Caldimonas brevitalea: one gene and its partner. The protein of the gene in region 1 binds, or shares a complex with, the protein of each later gene. Links are inferred from orthologs where the notes say so. Each region holds a gene or a part of one and is shown in the gene's direction. Other genes may lie near its edges. The genes, in order: accC and accD.

What was found.
Region 2: the proteins of accC (region 1) and accD are in contact, whole or in part, in a solved structure (PDB 8UXZ), measured with the Escherichia coli proteins. The link is inferred for Caldimonas brevitalea from one-to-one orthologs.

The regions. Positions count from the first base shown.
Region 1 is NZ_CP011371.1:1,185,930-1,201,679, reverse strand. What follows is about bases 6,768-9,702. They hold accC (acetyl-CoA carboxylase biotin carboxylase subunit), read left to right. Parts: upstream 6,768-7,527; coding sequence 7,528-8,877; downstream 8,878-9,702. Other genes in these bases: prmA (50S ribosomal protein L11 methyltransferase), read left to right, coding at 8,893-9,702; accB (acetyl-CoA carboxylase biotin carboxyl carrier protein), read left to right, coding at 6,919-7,389; aroQ (type II 3-dehydroquinate dehydratase), read left to right, coding at 6,768-6,815. Also shown: AAW51_RS05320 (YqiA/YcfP family alpha/beta fold hydrolase), read left to right, coding at 1-439; AAW51_RS05315 (ribonuclease catalytic domain-containing protein), read left to right, coding at 487-2,547; AAW51_RS05310 (energy transducer TonB), read left to right, coding at 2,554-3,402; aroE (shikimate dehydrogenase), read left to right, coding at 3,408-4,238; AAW51_RS05300 (transglycosylase domain-containing protein), read left to right, coding at 4,249-5,025; AAW51_RS05295 (hypothetical protein), read left to right, coding at 5,133-5,744; AAW51_RS05290 (TlpA family protein disulfide reductase), read left to right, coding at 5,741-6,253; more of aroQ, read left to right, coding at 6,366-6,767; more of prmA, read left to right, coding at 9,703-9,798; AAW51_RS30620 (zinc-ribbon and DUF3426 domain-containing protein), read left to right, coding at 9,836-11,038; AAW51_RS05260 (carbohydrate kinase family protein), read left to right, coding at 11,074-11,982; AAW51_RS05255 (DUF167 domain-containing protein), read right to left, coding at 12,291-12,608; AAW51_RS05250 (histone H1-like DNA-binding protein), read right to left, coding at 12,688-13,185; AAW51_RS05245 (ribonucleotide-diphosphate reductase subunit beta), read right to left, coding at 13,426-14,661; AAW51_RS05240 (ribonucleoside-diphosphate reductase subunit alpha), read right to left, coding at 14,915-15,750. UniProt on the Escherichia coli protein: This protein is a component of the acetyl coenzyme A carboxylase complex; first, biotin carboxylase catalyzes the carboxylation of the carrier protein and then the transcarboxylase transfers the carboxyl group to form malonyl-CoA.
Region 2 is NZ_CP011371.1:1,801,299-1,811,265, forward strand. What follows is about bases 7,052-9,967. They hold accD (acetyl-CoA carboxylase, carboxyltransferase subunit beta), read left to right. Parts: upstream 7,052-8,031; coding sequence 8,032-8,904; downstream 8,905-9,967. Other genes in these bases: trpB (tryptophan synthase subunit beta), read left to right, coding at 7,052-7,209; trpA (tryptophan synthase subunit alpha), read left to right, coding at 7,206-8,027; folC (bifunctional tetrahydrofolate synthase/dihydrofolate synthase), read left to right, coding at 8,997-9,967. In the rest of the region: leuB (3-isopropylmalate dehydrogenase), read left to right, coding at 1-221; asd (aspartate-semialdehyde dehydrogenase), read left to right, coding at 352-1,485; AAW51_RS07935 (motility hub landmark protein FimV), read left to right, coding at 1,830-4,406; tRNA pseudouridine(38-40) synthase TruA, read left to right, coding at 4,486-5,268; AAW51_RS07945 (phosphoribosylanthranilate isomerase), read left to right, coding at 5,312-5,959; more of trpB, read left to right, coding at 5,983-7,051.

The DNA.
Region 1 (15,750 bases):
GGCCATCGACGAGCTGCTCGCCGGGCTGGTCGGCTGGCCCATCGAGGGCACGGCCATCGTCGGCAGCTCGCTCGGCGGCTTCTACGCGACCGTGCTGGCCGAGCGGCTCGGCTGCCCGGCCGTGCTGTTGAATCCGGCCGTCGATCCGGCCCGTGATCTCACCCGCCACATCGGCGAGCAGCAAGCCTGGCACAGCAGCGAGCGCTTCTACTTCAAACCGGAATATGTGAAGGAATTGCAGGTCTTGACGCCGGCGCGCCTGACCCGGCTCGATCGCTATTTCGCGCTGATCGCCAAAGGCGACGAAGTGCTCGACTGGCGCGAGATGGCGGCCCGCTACCAAGGGGCGCAGCTGCAGGTGCTGGAAGGCGGCGACCACGCGCTGTCGGACTTTCCGTCCCATCTGGACACGGTGTTGCGCTTCCTCCGGATCGTCTGACGCGGCGGCGGCGACCGCCCCACCCGAACTCCGGCGACAATCCGGGCATGTTCGCCCTCTTCGAAGAAGCCGGAAAATTTCTCGCCGGCCGCGTGATGTCCGAGACCGACAGTTCGGTGCAGATCGAGCTGGATTCCGGCAAGCGCGTCAAAGTCAAAACCGCCAACGTGCTGCTGAAATTCGAGCAGCCGCAGCCGGCCCAGCTGCTGGCGCAGGCCCAACCGTTGGCCGCCGAGATCGACCTCGACCTGGCGTGGGAGTTCGCGCCGGCCGAGGAATTCGGCTTCGCCGACATCGCCCGCGACTATTTCGACGCCAAGGCCGGCGTGGTGCACCAGGTCGCCACCTTGGTGCGGCTGTTCGAGGCACCGCACTATTTCCGGCGCGTCGGCAAGGGCCGCTTCAAGAAGGCGCCCGAAGAGATCGTCAAGGCCGCCTTGCTGGGCATCGAGCGCAAAAAGCAGCAGCAGGCCCAGATCGAAGCCTGGGCCGGTGAACTGGTGGACGGCCAGTGCCCGCCGCCGATCCGCGAGCAGCTCTACCGCATCCTGTTCAAGCCCGACAAGAACGCGCTCGAGTACAAGGCGGTGGTCGAAGCCGCCAAGCAGTCGCAGACCGCGCCGCTGGATCTGTTGACCAAGGCCGGCGCGATCGACAGCCCCTACCAGTTCCACTGGCGGCGCTTTTTGTTCGAGCACTTCCCCAAGGGTTACGCCTTCCCGGCGTTCAGCGCCCCGCCGGTCAAGGACGAGCTGCCGCTCGCCACGGTGTCGGCCTTCAGCATCGACGACTCGGCGACGACCGAAATCGACGACGCGCTGTCGGTACAAGGCTTGGGCTCGGGCACCATCGTGTTCGGCATCCACATTGCCGCACCTGGCCTCGCCATCACGCCCGGCACGCCGCTCGACCAGCTGGCCCGCTCGCGCTACTCCACCGTCTACATGCCCGGCTACAAGATCACCATGTTGCCGGACGAGGTGGTGCAGGCCTACACGCTGCAAGAAGGCCGCGAATGCCCGGCGGTTTCGCTCTACGTGACGATGGACGAGGCCACGCTCGAGATCAAGGCGAGCGAGACGCGGCTCGAGCGGGTGCCGATCGCTGCCAACCTGCGGCACGACAAGCTCGACGGCATCGTCACCGAAGCGGCGCTGGCCGGCGAGGCCGACGCGGCCTTCCCGTTCGCAGACGAGCTGCGGTTTGCCTACCGCCTGGCCAAGCATCTGAAGGCGCAGCGCGAAGTGGTGCGCGGCAAGCCCGAGGTGTTCACCCGGCCCGACTACAGCTTCAAGCTGGTCGGCAACGACGACCAGGAGCCGAGCGGCCACGAGACCGTGCTGATCGGCGTGCGCAAGCGCGGCGAGCCGCTCGACCTGATCGTCGCCGAGGCGATGATCCTCGCCAACAGCACCTGGGGCGGCTGGATCGCGGAGATGGGCGTGCCGGGCATCTACCGCGGCCAGGCCAGTTTGCTGCCGGGGGTCAAGGTGCGCATGAGCACCAAGCCGATGCCGCATGCCGGCATGGGCGTGAAGCAATACACCTGGGCCACCTCGCCGTTGCGGCGTTATGTCGACCTGGTCAACCAGTGGCAGATCATCGCTTGCGCACGCCATGGCCGTACGGCCGCGTTGGTGGCGCCCTTCAAGCCCAAGGACGCCGAGCTGTTCTCTGTGATCTCGGGCTTCGATGCTGCCTATACGGCCTACAACGACTTCCAGTCGGGCATCGAGCGCTACTGGACCTTGCGCTACCTGGAGCAGAACAGCGTCACCGAACTCACCGCCGCGGTGCTCAAGGAGGGGCTGGTGCGCGCCGAGACGCTGCCGCTGGTGTTCCGTGCTGTGGGCGCCGAAAAGCTGGCACGCGGTGCCCGTGTCAAGGTGCGCATCGCCTCGGTCGACGAGCTGACGCTGGACGTCTACGCCAGCGTCATCGAACGCCTCGACGACACCAGCGCCGCCGCGGCGCCGGCGGCCGAGGATGAAACCGAAGAGCTGGAACCCGCCGCCGGCCCGCTGGCGCTGGCCATCGACGTGAACGACGGCGACGCGCAACAAGGCGACAATACCGCCGGCGACAACACCCCCCCCTCGGCTGCCTGACCCTTGATGAAGAAGTTCTCCACCCTGCAGATCGCGCTGGCGATTTCGATCAGCGTGCATGCCGTGTTGCTGACGGCTCGCTTCGTCGACCCGGAGGGCTTCAACCGGATGTTCGAGGACACACCGCTCGAGGTGGTGCTGGTCAATGCCCGGTCGAACGAGGCCCCGGTGAAGGCGCAGGCGATCGCGCAGGCCAATCTGGCCGGCGGCGGCGAGGCCGAAAAAGGCCGCGCCACGTCGCCCCTGCCGCCGTCCGCGTTGACCGCCACCGGCGATGCGATGGAAGACGCGCGCAAGCAGGTCGAGGCCTTGCAGGAGCAGCAGAACCGGCTGCTGACACAGCTCAAGCGCGAGCTGGCCGCCCTGCCGCCGCCCGACCCGCAACGGGACCAGGGCACGCCCGAGCACAAAGCCCAGGAAGAGCGCCGCCGTCAGCTGCTGCGCATGCTGGCCGAGATCGAAAAGCGCATCAACGAAGAAAACGCGCGCCCCAAGCGCCGCTACATCAGCCCCAGCACGCGTGAAGAGGTCTACGCGATCTATTACGACCAGCTGCGTCGCAAGATCGAAGACCGCGGCACACGCAATTTCCCGGAACACCAGGGCAAGAAGCTGTATGGCGAGTTGACGATGATCGTGACCGTGGACGCCCACGGCCAGGTGGTCGACACCGAGATCGTGCAGCACTCCGACTCGCCGGTGCTCGACCGACGGGCGATCGCGATCGTCGAGGCCGCCGGCCCGTTCGGCGCCTTCTCGCCAGCGATGCGCGCCAAGGCCGACCAGATCGTCGTCGTGTCGCGCTTTCGTTTCACGCGTGACGCTGCGCTCGAGACCACGCTGACCACCAACTGAACACGATGGACCGCTATGCCGTGGCCGGGAATCCGGTCGAACACAGCAAGTCGCCCGACATCCACGCCCGCTTCGCGGCACAGACCGGCCAGGCGCTGACCTACGAGCGCTTGCTGGTGCCCCTCGACCGCTTCGAGACCACGCTGCGCGCCTTCGCGGCCAGCGGTGCCAAGGGTTGCAACGTGACAGTGCCGTTCAAGTTCGAGGCCTGCCGCGCGGCCCACCGGGTCAGCGAACGCGCACGTCTGGCGCAGGCGGCCAACGTGTTGTGTTTCGAGCCGCAGGGCGGCTGGTTCGCCGACAACACCGACGGCAGCGGCCTGGTGGCCGACCTGCGGCACAACGCCGGCGTCGACCTGGCGGGGCGCGACCTGCTGCTGATCGGCGCGGGCGGCGCGGCCGCCGGCGTGTTGGCACCGCTGATCGACCTGCGGCCGCGCCGTGTCGTGGTCGCCAACCGCACGCTGCACAAGGCGCAGGCGCTGGTGCAAACCCATGCCGCCTGGGCGGCCGAACGCGACGTGACGCTGCAGGCGAGTGGGCTCGAGGACTGCGGCAGCGGCTACGCACTGGTGCTGAACGCGACCGCGAGCAGCCTGCAAGGCGGCGGCGTGCCGGTGGCGGGGCGCGTGCTCGGCCCCGGCGCACTCGCCTACGACATGATGTATGGCCCGGCGGCCGCCGGTTTCCTCGAGTGGGCGGCCGAACACGGTGCCAGCGGGCGCGATGGGCTGGGCATGCTGGTTGAACAGGCGGCCGACGCCTTCGCGCTGTGGCGCGGCGTGCGCCCCGAGACCACCGAAGTGCTGGCCGCGCTGCGGCGTGGCGAGGTCTGAGCGGCCCGCGATGGGAAAGCGTTTGCTCCGTCTGGTCGGCCGCTGGCTGACGTTGTGTCTGCTGTCGGCGATCGCGCTGCAGCTCTACTTCCTGGCGCGCGTCGCCTTGATGGCGGTGGTCGACCCGCAGTCGACCACCTTCGAACGCTCGGAAGCCTGGCGCATCATGAAGGTGCAGCACCGGCTGCCGTGGCGCCAGGAATGGCGCGACTACGACCAGATCTCGGACCACCTGAAACGCGCGGTGATCGCCTCCGAAGATGCCGGCTTCGCCGACCATGAAGGGGTCGAGTGGGAGGCGCTCGAGAAGGCGTGGGAGCGCAACCTGAAGGCGCAGGAGCGCGCCGACAAGTACAACCAACGGCTTTTGCAGCGCGCCGCGCGCACGCCCGACCGGCCGGTGAAGATGCGGCAGGCGCGTGTGGTGGGCGGCTCCACCATCACCCAGCAGTTGGCCAAGAACCTGTTTCTGTCGTCCGACCGCAGTTTTCTGCGCAAGGGGCAGGAGTTCGTGATCACTTTCATGCTCGAAGCATTGCTCGGCAAGCAGCGCATCCTCGAGATCTACCTCAACCACGTCGAGTGGGGCGAGGGTGTGTTCGGCGCCGAGGCAGCGGCGCGGCACTATTTCAGGATCGGCGCGGCGGAGCTGTCGCCGGCCCAGGCGGCGCGGCTCGCGGTGATGTTGCCGGCGCCGAAACGCTTCGAGAAGCGGCCCGGCTCGGCCTACGTGCGCGGACGCGCCGCCACCGTGCTCGCCCGCATGCGCGCCGTGCAGCTGCCCTGAGCCCTTGCGCCGGCAGCGCTCCAGGGCGGGCTGCGCCGCAAGGCGGTCCCGGCACTCCTAGAATGGCCTGTTCGGGCCCGACGGGCCCTCTGCTTCCTTTTACCCTCATGGCCTCCAACTCCGCTTCCGCGCTCGCGTCCGAGATTGCCGCCACCGCCGCCCGGCTGATCGTCGAGGAAGGCATGGAGTACGGCCCGGCCAAGCGCAAGGCTGTCAAAGTCCTCAACAAGCGCGGCCTCGGCAACCTGGACCTGCCCAGCAATGAGCTGGTCGAGGAAGAAGTGCGCGCATACATCGAGATCTTTTGCGGCGACACGCAGCCGGGCGAGCTGGCGGCGCTGCGGCGGATCGCCTTGCGCTGGATGGAGCGCCTGGCCGAGTTCCAGCCCCATCTGACCGGTGCGGTGTGGAACGGCACCGCGACGCGGCTCAACGACGTCTGGCTCAACCTCTTCTGCGACGACCCGAAATCGGCCGAGATCCTGCTGATCGGCAAGCGGGTCGACTACGACGCCGGCAGCGTGGTCGGCTTCCGCGGCGACACGGTCGATGTGCTGACGATGTCGGAGGCGAGCCCCGAACTGGGCATGCGCGTGTTGGTGCACCTGGTGATCTACGACCGCGATGACCTGCGCGGCGCGGTCAAGGCCGACGCACGCGGGCGCGCCGAGCGCGGCAGCACGGCGGCCGTGCGCGCCTTGCTCGAGGAAACGCCGTGAAACGCCGGGCTCTGCTGGTGAGCGCAGGCGCGGCCGCGGCGGCCGCCGGGGCCGGGCTCGCGTGGTGGCAGCTGGCGGGGCGGGCGCAACCCCACGACGGTCTGTGGGACGCGCGCTTCGAGACACCCGAGGGCGAGTTTCTGTCGCTCGCCGACTACCGGGGCGGCCCGCTGCTGCTCAACTTTTGGGCCACCTGGTGCGCCCCCTGCGTGCGCGAGATGCCGCAAGTCGACCGCTTCTTCCGCGAATTCCGCGCCCGCGGGTGGCAGGTCGTCGGCATGGCGGTTGACAACGCCCCGCAGGTACGCGAGTTTCTGGCGCGGCGTGTGCAGGTGAGTTTTCCGGTGGCGATCGCCGGGTACGCCGGCGTGACCTGGTCGCGCTCGCTGGGCAACGCCCAAGGGGGCTTGCCCTTCACGGTTGCCTTCGGCGTGGACGGCGACGTGGCCCACCGCAAGCTCGGCGAGACCCATTACGACGAGTTGGCCGGCTGGGCAAGAGGGAGTTGACCGGGCGCCACGCCAGCGCGACGGTCCGGAAACAATTTCTCGACATTTGCTCCGATTTGCGCGTAAAGTCACGGCTTCTCAATTCGAGGGTGCCGTTCAACCCTCAACGCCGATGACCATTCTTGTCCTGCATGGCCCGAACCTCAACCTGCTCGGCACCCGCGAGCCGGAGGTCTATGGTTCGACCACGCTGGCAGAAATCGATGCAGATCTGATGAAGATCGCTGCAGATCGAGGCGTCAAGCTGAACAGCTTCCAGAGCAATCACGAAGGCGCCCTGATCGACCGCGTGCAAGCCGCGCGCGACGATGGCACCCGCTACATCGTCATCAACCCGGGCGGCTACACGCATACCAGCGTGGCGTTGCGGGACGCCCTGGCGGCGGTGGCGCTGCCCTTCGTCGAGGTGCATTTGTCCAACGTTCACAAGCGTGAGGACTTTCGCCGCCACTCCTATTTCTCGGAACTTGCCGACGGCGTGATCTGCGGCCTGGGGGCCACCGGCTACCGGCTGGCGCTGCTCTACGCGCTCGAGCGCCTGGCCCCACCGGGCCAAGGATAATCCCGTCCACTTCCCGCCGTAGACACACATAAAGAAAGAGGAACCGGCCCTCGGGACGTGTTCCACCTGAAAAACAGCGGCCTGCGCCGCGTTGGAGAGCACCATGGACCTACGCAAGCTGAAAACACTGATCGACCTGGTGTCCGAGTCGAACATCTCGGAGCTGGAGATCACCGAAGCCGACGGCAAGGTGCGCATCGTGAAGTCGGATGGCCACGCTGCGGCCGGCCCAGTGGCCGCCGCGCCGGTGGCGCAGGCGCCAGTGCAGCCCGCGCCGGCGCCCGCTCCGGCTGTCGCCGGTGCCGCTGCGGCGCCTGCACCCGCGCCGGCGGAATTCAGCGGCCATGTGGTCAAGTCGCCGATGGTCGGCACTTTCTACCGTGCCTCCAGCCCGGGCGCCAAGCCCTTCGCGGAGCTCGGCCAGCAGGTCAAGGAAGGCGAGGCCATCTGCATCATCGAAGCGATGAAGATCATGAACGAGATCGAAGCCGACAAGTCGGGCACGGTCACCAAGATCCTGTGCGAGAACGGGCAGGCGGTGGAGTACGGGCAGCCGCTGTTCGTGATCGAGTGAGATCGTTCCCAGCCGTCACGACCTCCCGTCGCTGCCACCCGCGGCGGCGACACGAGGCCCGGATGCGCGACGACGCGCGCCCGCTGGCCACCGCGAAATGCGCCGCGCGCCCTGCGCGCGGCGATCGAGCCGAGCACGATGTTTAAAAAGATACTCATAGCCAACCGGGGCGAGATCGCGCTGCGCATCCAGCGCGCCTGCCGTGAGATGGGCATCAAATCCGTGGTGGTCTATTCCGAGGCCGACCGCGACGCCAAGTATGTGAAGCTGGCCGACGAAGCGGTGTGCATCGGCCCCGCGCCGTCGGCACAGAGCTACCTCAACATGCCGGCCATCATCTCGGCCGCCGAGGTGACCGACGCCGAGGCGATCCACCCCGGCTACGGCTTCCTGTCGGAAAACGCCGACTTCGCCGAGCGTGTCGAGAAGAGCGGCTTCGCCTTCATCGGCCCGTCGCCCGAATCGATCCGACTGATGGGCGACAAGGTGTCGGCCAAGAACGCGATGATCAAGGCCGGCGTGCCCTGCGTGCCGGGCTCCGAAGGCGCCCTGCCGGAGGACCCGAAAGAGATCATCAAGATCGCGCGCGCCGTCGGCTACCCGGTCATCATCAAGGCCGCCGGCGGCGGCGGTGGCCGCGGCATGCGGGTGGTGCACACCGAGGCCGCGCTGATCCACGCGGTGCAGACCACGCGCGCCGAGGCCGGGGCGGCCTTCGGCAATCCGTCGGTCTACATGGAGAAGTTCCTCGAGAACCCGCGCCACGTCGAGATCCAGGTGCTGGCCGACCAGCACCGCAATGCGGTCTACCTGGGCGAGCGCGACTGCTCGATGCAGCGCCGCCACCAGAAGATCATCGAGGAAGCGCCGGCGCCGGGCATTCCCAGGCGCATCATCGAACGCATCGGCGCACGCTGTGCGGACGCCTGCAAGAAGATCGGCTACCGCGGTGCCGGCACCTTCGAGTTCCTGTACGAAAACGGCGAGTTTTATTTCATCGAGATGAACACCCGGGTGCAGGTCGAACACCCGGTGACGGAGCTGGTGACCGGCATCGACATCGTGCAGATGCAGATCCGTGTGGCGGCCGGCGAGAAGCTGCCGTTCGCACAGCGCCACATCACGATGAAGGGCCACGCCATCGAGTGCCGCATCAACGCCGAGGACCCGTACAAGTTCACGCCCTCGCCGGGCCGCATCACGATGTGGCACGCGCCGGGCGGCCCCGGCGTGCGCGTCGATTCGCACGTCTACACCAACTACTTCGTGCCGCCCAACTACGACTCGATGATCGGCAAGATCATCGTGCACGGCGACACGCGGGAACAGGCGCTGGCGCGCATGAGCATCGCACTGTCAGAGACGCTGGTCGAGGGCATCCTGACCAACATCCCGTTGCACCGCGAACTGGTGGTCGACGCCAAGTTTGTCGAGGGTGGCACCAGCATCCACTATCTGGAAGGCTGGATGAGCCAGCACAAGCGCTGACCGGAGCCCGCCGTCATGTTCGAACTCGTCCTGCTGGCCCGCGAGGCCGATGTCGACACCGTCTCCGACGCCTTGATGGAGCTGGAAGCCTTGTCGGTGTCGGTGGAGGACGCCGATGCGGACACCGAGGCCGAACATGCACTGTTCGGCGAGCCCGGCATGCCGGCACCACGCGGCGGTTGGGACCGCTCGACGCTGAAGGCCTTGTTCCCCGACGAACCCGCCGCCACCGAAGCCGCCACGCTGCTGCTCGCGCAGGAGTGGGCGGGCGACGTCCACGTGGTGGCCATCCAGGCCGTCGAAGAGCAGGACTGGGTGCGATTGACACAATCGCAGTTCGCGCCGGTCGAGATCACGCCCGAGTTCTGGATCGTGCCGAGCTGGCACCAGCCGCCCGCGCAGGCGACCCGCGTGATCCGCCTCGACCCCGGCCTCGCCTTCGGCACCGGCACCCATCCGACCACCCGGATGTGCTTGCGCTGGATCGCGCGCCAGCCGGCCAGCACGCAGGCGCAATGGCAGCGGGTGCTCGACTACGGCTGCGGCTCGGGCATCCTGGCCATCGGCGCCGCGCTGCACGGGGCCCGCGACATCGATGCGGTCGACATCGACCCGGCTGCGGTCGAGTCCACGCTTGCCAACGCCGCGGCCAACGGCGTGCAACTGAACGCCGGGCTGCCCGACCGGGCCACCGGCCGCTATCCGCTGGTGCTGGCCAACATCCTGGCGTCGCCGCTGAAGCTGCTCGCGCCGCTCCTGACCGGCCACGTCGCGCCCGCAGGACATCTGGTGCTGGCCGGCATCCTCGAGCGGCAGGCCGAGGAATTGCAGCAGGCCTATGCCGCGATGTGCCGGCTCGAGGTGAGCGACCGCGAGGACGGCTGGATCCTGATGACGGCACGCCTGGGCGACACGGTGTGACGCGGGCGGTGCCCATGCTGATGGCATCATTCGCGCGATGAGCCTGGCCACCCGCTGCCCCGCCTGCAACACCACCTTCCGGGTGGTGCAAGACCAGCTCAAGGTGTCCGAGGGTTGGGTCCGCTGTGGCCGCTGCAACGAAGTCTTCAACGCCATCGAGGGGCTGTTCGACCTCGATCGTGAAGGCACGCCGTCGCAGCCGATGCCGCTGCCCGGGCGGCCGGAGGCGGTCGACAGCGAGTACCCGGCCTTCCAGAGCACCCTCAGCGAACCGCCCCCGTCCGTGGTGCCGGAGCCGCTCGAGATCGCACAGGAGGCGCCGCCGACGGCGCCGGCCCCCCTGCCGCCCCCGCCCGGCCCGACCGCCCCAACCGCCCCGGTCGCGGCAGCCGCTGCAGCCGCAGCCGCATTCGCGCGCAACGCACCGTCGCCGGCCGAGATCGCCGCCGAGATCGACGACAACGTCGCACCGACCGCCTACGAGGTGCTCGACTCCAGCTTCCTCGACCGCAGCACCTATGGCTCGGTGCAACCCGGCGACCTCGACGATGGCTTTGCGGACGCCCGCTTCGACAGCACGCACGAAGCGCTCGAGCTCGAGTCGGAAGCGGTGGCTGCCGGCGCCCCCGCCTGGCAGCCCAAGACCCTCGGCAACGCGCGGAAGAAGTCGCACAAGCCGGCCCGATCCAAAAAGGCGGCTGCCGCGCGACGCCCGCCGGAGGACCCGAACGCACCCGAGTTCCTGCGCAAAGCCGAACGCGAGGCGCATTGGCAGTCCCCGCGCATGCGCCTCGGGCTGTCGCTGTTTGCGCTGCTGCTCGGCCTCACGCTGGTGCTGCAAATCGCGCTGCAGTGGCGCGACTGGCTGGCGGTGTACCGCCCGGCCCTGCGGCCGACGCTGGTGCAGTTGTGCCGTGTCGCCGGTTGCACGGTCGGACCGCTGCGCCGCATCGACGACGTGGTGGTCGACAGCAGCAGCCTGGCCCGCGGTAGCGGCCCCGACGCCTACCGCCTCAGCGTGCTGCTGCGCAACCGTGGACCGGTGGCGCTGGCACTGCCTCACATCGACCTCACCCTCAGCGACGGCAACGGCGACCTCGTCGCCCGCCGCGCCTTGGCTCCGCGCGACTTCGGCGTCGGCGACAGCATCGACGCCGGGGCCGAAGTCACGCTCACGCTCGACCTCTCGACCCCGGGGCATCGCGTCGCCGGGTTCACGGTCGAAGCCTTCTACCCCTGACGCACGGGCAACAACCACTGCCCCAAGGAGCATCCATGTCGGCTTTGATCTGCGGTTCGCTCGCATTCGACACCATCACCGCCTTCCACGGCCGCTTCCGGGAGCAGATCCTGCCGGAGCAGATCCACATCCTGAACGTGTCGTTCCTGGTGCCCACCTTGCGGCGCGAGTTCGGGGGCTGTGCGGGCAACATCGCCTACACGCTGAAGCTGCTCGGCGGCGAGCCGCTGGTGATGGCCGCGCTCGGGGCCGACGGGCACGACTACCTGGAACGGCTGCGCGGCCTGGGCCTGTCGACCGAGTTCGTGCGCACCGTCAGCCACACCTACACGGCCCAGGCCATCATCATGACCGACGCCGAAAACAACCAGATCACCGCCTTCCACCCCGGCGCGATGCAGTACGCGCACGAGACACTGGTACAGCCCCGGCCCGACATCCAGGTCGCCATCGTCGCGCCCGACGGGCGCGATGCGATGCTGCAGCACGCCGAGCAACTCGCGGATGCGCGCATCCCCTTCATCTTCGACCCTGGCCAGGGGCTGCCGATGTTCAACGGCGACGAGCTGCGCCGCTTCGTCTCGCTCGCCACCTGGGTCACCGTCAACGACTACGAAGGCAAGCTGCTGTGCGAGCGCACCGGCCAGAGCCTGCAAGAGCTGTCGCGCTCGCATCTGAAGGGCATCATCGTGACGCTGGGGGCCGAAGGCTGCGACGTGTGGACGCAGGGCCAGTCGCAGCGTGTGCCGGGCGTGCCGGCCACTTCGGTGGTCGATCCCACCGGCTGCGGCGACGCCTTCCGCGGGGCGCTGCTCTATGGTCTGGAACGAGGCTGGGACCTGGCACGTTGCGCCGAGCTGGGCAACCGGGTCGGGGCAATCAAGATCGCGAGCAACGGGCCGCAGAACCACACGCTGGACCTCGCCGCACTGGGCCTGACCTGATGGGGGTGCCGGCGGCGCCGCCTGCTGTCCCTGCCGCGCGCCCGCGATCGATCGCCGATCGATCACGTGGAGCCCGCTGCCGCTGATCCATCACGCCGGCGGATCGTCACCGCCGATGGCCGCGCGCGACCGCGGGCCCACGCCCTTCTCTATATATGTATATATATAAATAGAGCGAGGGCTTCGAGGGGGTGCTCGGGCCAAAAGTGCCGCCCCCCAGCCACGCCGACCGCCACACCGACCGCCACGTCCACACCGCCACGTCGCCGCAGGCCCGTGTGGACCCACGGCGCGCCGACAAGGCACCACTACCCCTCGGGTGCGAGCCGCTGCATCGCGTTGGCCAGCGCCTCGTCATCGGGGCAGCAGGCCAGCACTGTCTTGCGCCGGCTCGTCTGCCCCCTCAGCAGTTCGACCTGGCCCCGCGGCAGGCCCAGGCGCTCGGCGACCCAGCGCAGCAGCGCTTCGTTGGCCTTGCCGTCCACCGGCGGAGCCTGCAGCCGGACCCTCAAGGCGCCGTCGTGCAGCCCGACACATTGGGTGCGGCTCGCATTGGGCACCACGCTGACGTCGATCTCCAGGCCGCGGCGCGAGCGGCGCAGATAGGCAGGCAGGACGGGGTCCATCACACGCTCTTGACGGGGCCGTGGCCCAAAAGAAAAAACCCGGCCGAGGCCGGGCTTGGAGTACAGCCTCGAAGGCGACTCAGGGCTTCGCGCCCGTCGGGAAAGGCCAAGCCGCCTGCGGGCTGAGAGTCGTCTTCGCGGCGGGAGCCGCCGGTTTCGCAGCAGGCGCAGCAGCAGGTGCGGCAGCAGCCGCCTTCTTCGCAGCAGGCTTCTTCGCGGCTTTCTTGGCAGCAGCCTTCTTCGCAGCCGGCTTCTTGGCGACAGCCTTCTTGGCCGTCGTCTTGCTGGCGGCCTTCTTGGCCGGCGCAGCCTTCTTGGCGGCAGCCTTCTTGGCCGGTGCGGCCTTCTTCGCTGCAACCTTCTTGGCCGGTGCCGCCTTCTTGGCCGGCGCTGCCTTCTTCGCAGCAACCTTCTTGGCCGGTGCTGCCTTCTTGGCTGCCACCTTCTTCACGGCCGCCTTCTTGGCGGGTGCGGCCTTCTTCGCCGGTGCCGCCTTCTTGGCCGGCGCTGCCTTCTTCGCAGCAGCTTTCTTCGCGGGAGCCGCCTTCTTCGCGGCGGCTTTCTTTGCAGTTGCCATATCGATTCTCCTTGATCAAGTTGCAAAGAGCACTGCGCCGCTCGATACAGCGCAGCGATTCACCGCCCGTTGGACTGTCTTGGAGAGACGCCCTGGTACGGTGAATGGGGTGGCAGCCAGTGCCTGCGGCTTCTTGGGGCCCAGCGACTGCCGCTTGGCGGCAGCCGGAGTCCGCTGTTCACTGACTGCGAATCTTGATCTCTTCATCATGACCTGGAGAGCAGCGTTCGTGCCCGGGCTTCAATCCCAAGAGAGCGCGCCACCGGACTGGTACTCGATGACGCGCGTCTCGAAGAAATTGCGCTCTTTCTTCAGGTCGATCATTTCGCTCATCCACGGGAACGGGTTTTCCTCGTTCGGGAAGAGCTCCTCGAGGCCGATCTGCGTTGCGCGCCGATTCGCGATGTAGCGCAGATAGCCCTTGAACATCGAAGCATTCAGGCCGAGCACGCCGCGAGGCATGGTGTCCTCGGCATAGCGGTACTCCAGCTCGACCGCCTTCAGGAACAGGCCCTTGATCTCGGCCCGGAGCTCGGGCGTCCACAGGTGCGGGTTCTCGAGCTTGATCTGGTTGATCAGGTCGATACCGAAGTTGCAGTGCATCGACTCGTCACGGAGGATGTACTGGTACTGCTCGGCCGCCCCGGTCATCTTGTTCTGCCGGCCGAGCGCGAGGATCTGCGTGAAGCCGACGTAGAAGAACAGGCCTTCCATCAGGCATGCAAAAACGATCAACGACTTCAGCAGCTTCTGGTCGTTTTCGGGCGTGCCGGTGTGGAAGTGCGGGTCCATGATCTGGTCGATGAACGGGATCAGGAACTCGTCCTTGTCCCGGATCGACGCCACCTCATGGTAGGCGTTGAAGATCTCGCTCTCGTCCAGCCCGAGCGACTCGACGATGTACTGGTAGGCGTGCGTGTGGATCGCCTCTTCGAAGGCCTGGCGCAGCAGGAACTGGCGGCACTCGGGAGCGGTCACGTGCCGGTAGGTGCCCAGCACGATGTTGTTGGCGGCGAGCGAGTCGGCGGTGACGAAGAAGCCGAGGTTGCGCTTGATGATGCGGCGCTCGTCTTCGGTCAGGCCGTTGGGGTCCTTCCAGGTCGCGATGTCGCGCGACATGTTCACCTCTTGCGGCATCCAGTGGTTGGCGCACGTGGCGAGGTACTTCTCCCACGCCCACTTGTACTTGAACGGCACCAGCTGGTTGACGTCGGTCTGGCCGTTGATGATGCGCTTGTCGGCGACGTTGACGCGCCGCACGCTGGTGGACTGCACCGAGCTGGCCGCTGCCGGGACATGCGCCGTGGAGGTGCTGTTGCCGATGTGGGTGGCAACACCGGTAGAGAGGGAGGGGATGGGAGAGGACACCGAATGTTGGGGTGACGGGGGCATGGCCCGCGCTGCACTGGAAAGATTTTGCGCGGTGCTCGTCGACTGATTTCTCGAGGGAGTGACTTCTTCTTCCCAGACCAACATGGTGGACATCCTGTAGCGGTGAATTATGAGAGTGTTGTGTTCAAACACCAAGCACTTCTTGACATTCGAGCGACGAACCTGTTGCGGTCGTGCATCGCTTCGAGTGCTGTGTGTCGAGCCACGATGTGCATGACGACCCGTGCTTGTCGTCGAGCGCTCGGATGAGTCGGTGACCTGCGTTGCATGCACTCTCGGTGGCATCGCAGGTGCATGGGCCGCAGGGTTGCCCCCGCGGCCCTGACCCATCAGCAGCTCATTGGCAGGCCTCGCAAGTCGGGTCGTCGATCGCGCAGAACTTCACGTCGGTCGCGGGCTCGCTGCTCGCCGCGGCCACTTGCGAGTGGGCTGCAGCAGCCGCGGTGTCGAGGGCCGACAGGCCACCGCCGCCTTGCGTCGGCACCGAGTTCAGCTGCCCCGCCTTGACGGTCGATTTCTCGGCGTGCGTCGCGCCGACGGTGCGCAGGTAGTAGGTGGTCTTCAGGCCGCGCGTCCACGCCAGCTTGTAGGTTTCGTCGAGCTTCTTGCCCGAGGCACCGGCCATGTAGATGTTGAGCGACTGGGCCTGGTCGATCCACTTCTGGCGGCGCGCGGCGGCCTCGACCAGCCACACCGGCTCGACCTCGAACGCGGTCGAGTAGAGCCGCTTCAGCTCCTCGGGCACGCGGTCGATGCGGCGCAGCGAACCGTCGAAGTGCTTCAGGTCCATCACCATCACGTCGTCCCACAGCCCCAGGCGCTTCAGGTCACGCACCAGGTACTCGTTGATGACCGTGAACTCGCCCGACAGGTTGGACTTGACCGACAGGTTGCCGAAGCAGGGCTCGATCGACGCGTCGACGCCGACGATGTTGGAAATCGTGGCGGTCGGCGCGATCGCGACGCAGTTGGAATTGCGCATGCCGTACTGGCCGATGCGCTCGCGCAGCGCGTCCCAGTCCATCGTCTTGCTGCGGTCGACCTCGACGTACCCGCCACGCTGCTCGGCGAGCAGGTCGAGCGAGTCGATCGGCAGGATGCCGCGGTCCCACAGCGACCCCTTGTAGCTCGAGTAGCGGCCGCGCTCGGCAGCCAGCTCGGTCGAGGCCCAGT
Region 2 (9,967 bases), 620 kb from region 1 along the record:
GCAAGGGCGTGGCCAATCCGCTCGCAACCATCTTGAGCGCCGCGATGATGCTGCGCTACAGCCTGAACCAGTCGGAAGCCGCCCTGCGAATCGAGACAGCCGTGAAAAGCGTACTGGCGCAAGGCTTGCGTACCGCCGATATTTACAGCGATGGAACGACGAGGGTCGGGACAAAGGAGATGGGCGACGCTGTGGTCGCCCGCTTGAAAGCCCAGTCCTGATGCACCCGCCGCCCGGTCTCCACCGGGCGCAAGCCACAACAGGGCTGCCACGCGACCGCTCGCACGAGCATCTGAAACAACGCCGCGCGTGGCACCTCGCACACACGAACTGAGAACAGGATCACGAAATATGGCGACGACTTTGGTTGGACTGGTGGGCTGGCGCGGCATGGTCGGCTCCGTCCTGATGGACCGCATGCAGCAGGAGAACGACTTCGCGCTGATCGAGCCGGTCTTCTTCAGCACCAGCAATGCCGGCGGCAAGGCCCCGGCGATGGCCAAGAACGAAACCACGCTGAAGGACGGCTTCGACATCGACGCGCTGAAGCGCTGCGACATCATCATCACCGCGCAGGGCGGTGACTACACGACCGAAGTCTTCCCGAAGCTGCGGGCGGCCGGTTGGAAGGGCCACTGGATCGACGCCGCGTCGACCCTGCGCATGAAGGACGACGCTGTCATCGTGCTCGACCCGGTGAACCTGCCGGTGATCAAGAACTCGCTCGCGCAAGGCGGGCGCAACTGGGTCGGCGGCAACTGCACCGTCAGCTGCATGCTGATGGGCGTCGGTGCCCTCTACAAGGCCGGCCTGGTCGAGTGGATGAGCACGATGACCTACCAGGCCGCGTCCGGCGGTGGTGCACAGCACATGCGTGAGCTGCTGACGCAGTTCGGCACGCTGAACGCCGAGGTCAAGGCGCTGCTCGACGACCCCAAGAGCGCCATCCTCGAGATCGACCGCAAGATCATCGCCAAGCAGCGTGGGCTGTCGGCGGAAGAAACCGCCAACTTCGGCGTGCCGCTAGGCGGCAGTTTGATCCCGTGGATCGACAAGGACCTGGGCGACGGCACCAGCCGCGAAGAGTGGAAGGGCGGCGCCGAAACCAACAAGATCCTCGGCATCGGCGAGGCCTACGGCTCTCCAGCGATCCCGGTCGACGGTTTCTGCGTCCGCATCGGTGCCATGCGGTGCCACAGTCAAGCACTCACTTTCAAGCTTAAGAAAGATGTGCCGGTGGCCGATATCGAGGCCATGATCGCGAACGACAACGCGTGGGTCAAAGTGGTGCCCAACACCCGCGAGGCCACCATCCGAGACCTGACGCCGGTTGCGGTCACCGGTACGTTGACCATTCCTGTGGGGCGGCTGCGCAAGCTGGCGATGGGCCCCGAGTACCTGGGCGCCTTCACCATCGGCGATCAGTTGCTGTGGGGCGCGGCGGAACCGCTGCGTCGCATGCTGCGCATCCTGCTCGACGCCTGAGCGGCGGGCCGGGCAGGCACGAAGACGTTGTGACCTAGCGACATGTTGCTTTAGGTTACAACGCCTTCCGCTGCAAAGGAATGTCAGCAATTGCATGAGCTTGTCAGCGTATCTGCTTGATGTTATTGTGATTTCTGCAATTCTTGCCGGCGGATTTACACGCTGGTCCGGCCATAATGAGAGCTTCGCGGGTAGGGCACCTTGATCCATTGGGAGACGCCTTGAAACGAAATACACGATCCGTAGGGCGTTTCGCTCTGTCTGGGGTGGCTGCGGCCACCTTGTGCTTTGCAGCGGGCCACGCTGCGGCACTCGGACTGGGGCGGCTGAATGTTCAGTCAGCCTTGGGCGAAGGCCTGCGCGCCGAGATCGACATCACCAGCATGACGCCTGAGGAAGAGGCGCAGTTCCGGGCCCGCATCGCCGCGCCGGACGCGTACCGTGCCGCGGGTGTCGACTACAACGCCGTGCTGCCGCAAACGCAGGTGACCCTGCTGCGCCGCACCGATGGCCGGCCTTACCTGCGCATCACCAGCGACCGCGTGGTGCAAGAGCCGTTTGTCGACGTCATCCTCGAGCTGTCGTGGGCCTCCGGCCGGTTGGTACGCGAGTACACACTGCTGCTCGACCCGCCGACCACACGCCAAGCATCCAACACCACGACGGCGCCGGCCATGTCCAGCAACGGCGAAGGCGCTGCCTCCGCAGCCGCCAGCCGGCCGCGCTCGAACGGCGCCGCATCGACCGACAGTGCTGCTCCGGCCACGCCTGCTCGCACCGCCCGCGCGCCCGAAGAGCGCCGGCCGGCGCCTGCGCGTGCCGAGTCCGCCCGCGCCGCCGATGCGCCGCGCACTGCCGGCAGCGGCAGCGAGGAAGATCAGTACACGGTGCGCCGTGGCGACACCTTGTCGTCGATCGCCGGCCGTGTGCAGCGCACCGGTGTGTCGCTCGACCAGATGCTGGTCGCGCTCTACCGCACCAACCCTGACGCGTTCATCGGGCAGAACCTGAACCGCTTGAAGGCAGGCGCGGTGCTGTCGGTGCCCTCGACCGAACAAGCCGAATCCGTCTCGCCCTCGGAAGCCCGCCAGGTGATCCAGGCGCAAAGTGCCGACTTCGCGGCCTACCGTCAGCGCCTGGCCGGCGCCGTGCCTTCGGCCGGCACGTCCGAGCCGAGCCGTCAGGCGTCGGGCCAGGTGAGCGCAGCGGTCGAAGACCGTCGCCAGGCTGCCGCCCCGTCGCCGGACCGTCTGACCCTGAGCAAGGGCGCTCTGGGCACCAAGGGTGCCGGGTCCGAGGAGCAGATTGCGAAGGAACGCGAGAAGAAGGACGTCGACACCCGCGTCGCCGAACTGTCGCGCAACCTGCAAGACCTGAAGAAGATCGCGCCGAAGGGCGCGGGTACCGGCGCGTCGGCGCCGACCGCCCCGGCACCCACGGTGCCCGGTGTGCAAGTGCCGACCGCTCCGTTGGCCACCCCGCCGGCCCCTGCTTCGGCGCCTGCCGCGGCTGCGACTCCGGCGTCGCCGGCCCCCGCTTCGGCACCGGCCATTGCGGCGGCGCCCACGCCCACGCCTACTCCGGCACCGGCGACTCCCGCTTCCGAGCCGGTCCCGGCCGATGCCGGGGCTGTCATCGCGTCGGGTGACGAGACCGCTTCCGCTGCCGAAGCCGAGGCCGCGTCGGCCCCCGCTCCGGCGCCGGTGCGCCCGGCCGAGCCCGCTCCGGCCCCGGCCGAGCCGAGCTTCATGGAAGCGCTGCGCGACAACCCGCTGCTGCCCTGGGTGGCAGGCGGTGTCGCCCTGCTGTTGGCGGGCTTGGGCGTCTACCGCCTCAAGTCCAAGGGCAAGAAGGACAGCGGCGAGACCTCCTTCCTCGAGAGCCGCTTGCAGCCCGACTCGTTCTTCGGGGCCAGCGGCGGCCAGCGTATCGACACCAAGGACGCCTCCGGCGCGCCGTCTTCGCTCAGCTACTCGCTGAGCCAGCTCGACGCGATCGGCGACGTCGATCCGGTGGCCGAGGCCGACGTCTACCTCGCCTACGGTCGCGACCTGCAGGCCGAAGAGATCCTCAAGGAAGCGATGCGCGCGACGCCCGAGCGGCTCGCGATCCGCACCAAGCTGCTCGAGGTCTATGCCAAGCGCCGCGACACCAAGGGCTTCGAGCTGCTGGCGACGCAGTTGCACGGCCTGACCCACGGTGAGGGTGAGGACTGGGCGCGGGCCCAGGAACTCGGCCGCCAGGTGGACCCCGACAACACGCTGTACCAACCCGGCGGTGCCCCGGCCAACGCCCGCCCGCCGGCGCAGGCCGTCGAGCCGCTCGGTGCGACCACGATGCCGCACTCGGTGATGCCCGCGGCGCGCTTCGAAGAGCCGCCGGCGGCGCCGGAGCGTTCGATCGACCTCGACCTCGACCTGCCGATGTCCGGTTCGCCCGCGGCGCCGCGCCCGATGGACAGCACCGCGCCGTTCCAGCCGGTCGCCGAAGCCCGTACGTCGTCCTTCGGCACGCAGGATCTCGGCGCGCCGGCCCCGTCGGCCGGTGGGCGTGACCTCGACATGTCGTTCGATCTGCCCGACCTCGAAACCCCCGCCGAGCGCTCCGCGGCCGCGCCGTCGTCGCGCTCGATGGACTTCGATCTCGACAGCCTGTCGCTCGACCTGGGCGGGGCGGCCTCGCAGCCGGGCAAGCTCGACATGACGCCGTCGCAGCCTGGCAAGTTCGATGAACTGCCCGACTTCGAGCTGGGCGACGTGTCCGACGCCGGCGACCCGCTGGCCCGCAAGCTCGAACTGGCGGAGGAATTCCGTCAGATCGGCGACCGCGAAGGTGCCCGAGAACTGCTGCAGGAAGTCGTCAGCCGCTCGAGCGGCGCCTTGAAGGCCAAGGCGCAGACGATGCTGGCCGAACTGGTGTGACGCGGCGGCGCCTGTTCCGCCCCAGCCCGTCGCCCGCACCGGAATTCGGAGCGGGCGACAGCGTGTTCCAGGCGACGTTTTGAGAATCGCCCTCGGCGTCACTTACCGCGGCACCGCGTACCAGGGCTGGCAGAGCCAGCCCGGCGGGCGCACGGTCCAAGACCATCTCGAATCCGCCCTGAGCCGCTTTGCCGGCCAGGGCGTTCGCACTTTGTGTGCCGGCCGCACCGACACCGGCGTGCATGGCCTCAACCAGGTGGTGCACTTCGACACCGACCTGGACCGGGCCCCGTTCTCGTGGGTCCGGGGCCCCAACACCTTCTTGCCGGCCGACATCGCCGTGCAGTGGTGCCAGCCAGTCCCCGACCATTTCCATGCCCGCAATAGCGCGCTCGGGCGGCGCTACCGTTACATCTTGCGCGAGGCGGCCGTCCGCCCCGCACTGGAGTCCGGCTTTGCCGGCTGGGTGTTCCGTCCGCTGGACGGCGACGCCATGCGGGCCGCTGCAGCGCATCTGATCGGCGAACACGATTTCAGCGCCTTCCGCTCCTCCGAGTGCCAGGCCAAATCGCCGGTGAAGACACTGCGCACGCTCGCCATCACCCGCCACGGCACCTACTGGTGCTTCGAGTTCGAGGCGAGCGCCTTCCTGCACCATATGGTGCGCAACCTGATGGGCTGTTTGATCGCGGTCGGCACCGGCCAGCAAGCGCCGGGCTGGGTGGCCGAGGTGCTCGCCTCCCGCGACCGGCGGGTGGCGGCGCCCACCTTTGCGCCCGACGGGCTCTACTTCGTCGGGCCGCGGTACGATGTCGCTTTCGGCTTGCCCGAGACCGTGCCGGGTGCCGACTGGCTGCCCTGAAGATGTCGCCGGCGCCCGCGCCCCAGCACCCACCCTCCTCACGATGCCACTACGCACCCGCATCAAGATCTGCGGCCTGACGCAAGAGGCCGACGTCGACGCCGCGGTCGAGGCCGGCGCCGACGCCATCGGGCTGGTCTTCTACCCGCGCAGCCCGCGTTACGTCACACTGCAACGCGCCGAGGCGCTGACACGGCGATTGGCGCCGTTCATGACGCCCGTCGGTCTGTTCGTCAATGCCGACGAAGAGACGGTGCGCGCGGCCTGCGACGCCATCCCCCACCTGGTGTTGCAGTTCCATGGCGATGAGACGCCGCAGGCCTGCGAACAATACGGCCGGCCCTACCTGCGCGCCGCGCGGATGACCGCCGAGTTCGATTTGCTACACTTTGCCGCTCGATACGCCTCTGCCCAGGCCTTGTTGCTCGATGCACACGTGGAAGGTTATGGCGGCGGCGGAAAGGCTTTCGATTGGTCACTCATTCCACCAAGCGTTCCTCGTCCGGTCGTTTTGTCTGGTGGGTTAACGCCTGCAAACGTGATCGGTGGGATTCTTCAGGTACGGCCCTGGGCCGTTGACGTGAGCTCCGGCGTCGAGAGCGCCCGCGGCATCAAGGACGCCGTGGCCATCCGCCGGTTCTGTGAAGCGGTACGCGAAGCCGATGCGCGCGACGCGTCCGCTGGAGCTTGAAGCCCTCATCACCACCTGAAGCCATGAACGATTACCAGCAACCCGACGCCCGCGGGCATTTCGGGCCCTATGGCGGGTCCTTCGTCGCCGAAACCCTCGTCCACGCGCTGGACGAGCTGAAGGCCGCCTACGACAAGTACCGCAACGACCCCGAGTTCGTCGCCGAATTCCGCAGCGAGCTGACCCACTACGTCGGCCGGCCGAGCCCGGTCTACCACGCAGCCCGCACCAGCCGCGAGATGGGCGGCGCGCAGATCTACCTGAAGCGCGAGGACCTGAACCACACCGGCGCCCACAAGGTGAACAACACCATCGGGCAGGCGCTGCTGGCCAAACGCATGGGCAAGCCGCGCGTGATCGCCGAGACCGGCGCCGGCCAGCACGGTGTGGCCACCGCGACGATCTGCGCCCGCTACGGCCTCGAATGTGTGGTCTACATGGGCAGCGAGGACGTCAAGCGTCAGTCGCCCAACGTCTACCGCATGAACTTGCTCGGTGCCACGGTGGTGCCGGTCGAAAGCGGGTCCAAGACGCTCAAGGACGCCCTCAACGAGGCGCTGCGCGACTGGGTCACCAACGTCGAGAACACCTTCTACATCATCGGCACGGTGGCCGGGCCCCATCCCTATCCGGCGATGGTGCGCGACTTCCAAAGCGTGATCGGCGAAGAGTGTTTGCAGCAGATGCCCGAGATGATCGGTCGCCAGCCGGACGCGGTGGTCGCATGCGTCGGCGGCGGCAGCAATGCGATGGGCATCTTCTATCCCTACATCGGCCATGCCGCGACACGTTTGATCGGCGTCGAGGCCGCCGGGCACGGCCTCGACACGGGCCGCCATGCGGCCTCGCTGAGCGCCGGCTCGCCGGGCGTGCTGCACGGCAACCGCACCTATTTGCTGCAGGACGACAACGGCCAGGTCATCGAAACGCATTCGGTGTCGGCCGGCCTCGACTACCCCGGCGTGGGCCCGGAGCACGCCTACCTGAAGGACATCGGCCGCGCCGAGTATGTCGGCATCACCGACGATGAAGCGCTGCATGCCTTCCACTACCTGTGCCGCACCGAGGGCATCATCCCGGCGCTCGAATCGAGCCACGCAGTGGCATACGCCATGAAGCTGGCCAAGACGATGCGTCCCGATCAGTCCATCCTGGTGTGTTTGTCCGGCCGCGGCGACAAAGACATCGCCACCGTCGCCGGCCTGCTCGAAGCCTCCAAGCGGCAGCAGCTGCCCGGAGGTGTGCAATGACCCGCATCGCCGCCACCTTCGCCGCACTGCAGGCCCAACGGCGCAAGGCGCTGATCCCCTACATCACCGCCGGTGACCCATATCCTGCGACCACCGTCGAGCTGATGCTGGCGCTGGCGGACGCCGGCGCCGACGTGATCGAGCTGGGCGTGCCGTTCTCCGACCCGATGGCCGACGGCCCGGTGATCCAGAAGGCATCCGAGCGAGCGCTGGCCAAAGGCATCGGCATGGCGCAGGTGCTCGACTACGTGCGCGGCTTCCGGGCCAAGAACAACACCACCCCGGTGGTGTTGATGGGCTATGCCAACCCGGTCGAACGTTATGACCAGCGCCGCGGCGCCGACGCCTTCGTGACCGCCGCCAAGGCGGCGGGCGTCGATGGCGTCCTGGTGGTCGACTACCCGCCCGAGGAGTGCGAGGGCTTCGCCGGCAAGCTCAAGTCGCACGGGCTCGACCCGATCTTTCTGCTCGCGCCGACCTCGACCGAGCAGCGCATGAAGGACGTGGGCCGGGTTGCGAGCGGCTACGTCTACTATGTCTCGCTGAAGGGCGTCACCGGTGCCGGCCATCTCGACACCGGCGCGGTGGCCGAGGTGGTGCCGCGCATCCGTGCCCATGTCAGCGTGCCGGTCGGCGTCGGTTTCGGCATCCGCGATGCTGAAACCGCCAAGGCAGTGGGCGCCGTCGCCGACGCCGTCGTGATCGGCTCGCGCCTGGTGCAATTGCTCGAAGAACAGCCGCCCGAGAAAGTGGCGGCAACGGGGGGCCGGTTCATCGCCGAGATCCGTGCTGCCCTCGACACCCTCATCAAGGAGTGACCCCATGAGTTGGCTTGAAAAACTGCTGCCTCCGAAGATCCAGCAGACCGACCCGGCCGAGCGCCGTTCGGTGCCGGAAGGGTTGTGGATCAAATGCCCGTCGTGCGAGACGGTGCTGTACAAGACCGACCTCGAGCAAAACGTGTATGTCTGCCCCAAGTGCAGCCACCACCACCGCATCAACGCGCGGGCCCGGCTCGACAAATTCCTCGATGGGGAAGGGCGCTACGAGATCGGCCAGGAGGTGCTCCCGGTCGACGCGCTCAAGTTCAAGGACAGCAAGAAATACCCGGACCGCCTGAAAGACGCACTCGAGTCGACCGGCGAGACCGACGCGCTGGTCGTGATGGGCGGCGCGGTGCACAGCATTCCGGTGGTGGCGGCCTGCTTCGAGTTCGACTTCATGGGCGGCTCGATGGGCTCGGTGGTGGGCGAGCGCTTCGTGCGCGGCGTCGAGACTGCCTGCGAGCAGAAGACACCCTTCATCTGCTTCACCGCCACCGGCGGCGCCCGGATGCAGGAAGGCCTGCTGAGCCTGATGCAGATGGCCAAGACCAACGCGGCGCTGACCCGTTTGGCGAAGGCCAAACTGCCCTACATCAGCGTGTTGACCGACCCGACCATGGGCGGTGTCTCGGCCAGCTTCGCGTTCATGGGCGACATCGTGATGGCCGAACCCAAGGCGCTGATCGGTTTTGCCGGCCCGCGCGTGATCGAAAACACCGTGCGCGAGAAGCTGCCCGAGGGCTTCCAGCGCTCGGAGTTCCTGCTGCACAAGGGCGCGCTCGACATGATCATCGACCGGCGCGAACTGCGCGTCACGATCGCCCGTGCGCTCGCGATGCTGCAACGCCAGCCCGCCGACGCCGTGGCCTGACGATCTTCCTCCGGGCCGAGGCAGGGGCCGGCGATGCCGGCCCTTGGCATTTCAGGCACCGGGTTATGCGCGCCTCCTTACCATCCTGTCCCATGTCGACCCCCACCCCGTCCCCTCTCCCCACCACGCTGGCCGAGTGGCTCGCGCATTGCGAGCGGCTGCACCCCAGCACGATCGACCTGACACTGGAGCGGGTTCGGGTGGTGGCCGAGCGGCTGGCGCTGCGCTTCGACTGCCCGGTGTTCACGGTGGCCGGCACCAACGGCAAGGGCTCGACCTGCGCGATGCTCGAGGCCATCCTGCAGCAGTCGGGCTACCGAACGGGCGTCTACACCTCGCCGCACCTGGTGCACTTCGAGGAGCGCTGCCGCATCAACACCGAGGTGATCGACGGTGAGGCGCTGCTGCCGCATTTCGAGGCGGTGGAGGCCGCGCGGCAAGGCGAGTCGCTGACCTATTTCGAGTTCACCACGCTGGCGATCCTGCGGCTGCTGTCGCATGCCGGGCTGGACGCGGTGGTGCTCGAAGTTGGCCTGGGCGGGCGGCTCGACGCGGTGAACGTGATCGACACCGACTGCGCGGTGATCACCAGCATCGACCTCGATCACATGGAATATCTCGGCCCCGACCGCGAGTCGATCGGCCGCGAGAAGGCCGGCATCATGCGCCCCGGCACCCCGGTGATCGTCAGCGACCCGGTGCCGCCTGCCAGTGTGGTGGCGCATGCCGAGGCCATCGGTGCCGACCTGTGGCGCTTCGGGCAGGACTTCAACTATGCCGGCCAGCAGGGCGGCGGCGGCAACTGGCAGCAGTGGTCGTGGGCCGGCCGCAGCAAGCGCTACACCGGCCTGGCCTACCCGGCGCTGCGCGGCGCCAACCAGCTGCTCAACGCCTCGGGTGTGTTGGCGGCGTTGGAGGCTTTGCGTGACCGGCTGCCGGTCACGGCGCAAGCGGTCCGCACCGGCCTGGCGCTGGTCGAGCTGCCTGGTCGCTTCCAGATCGTGCCCGGCCAGCCCACCCTGGTGCTCGACGTCGCGCACAACCCGCACGCGGTGGCGACCTT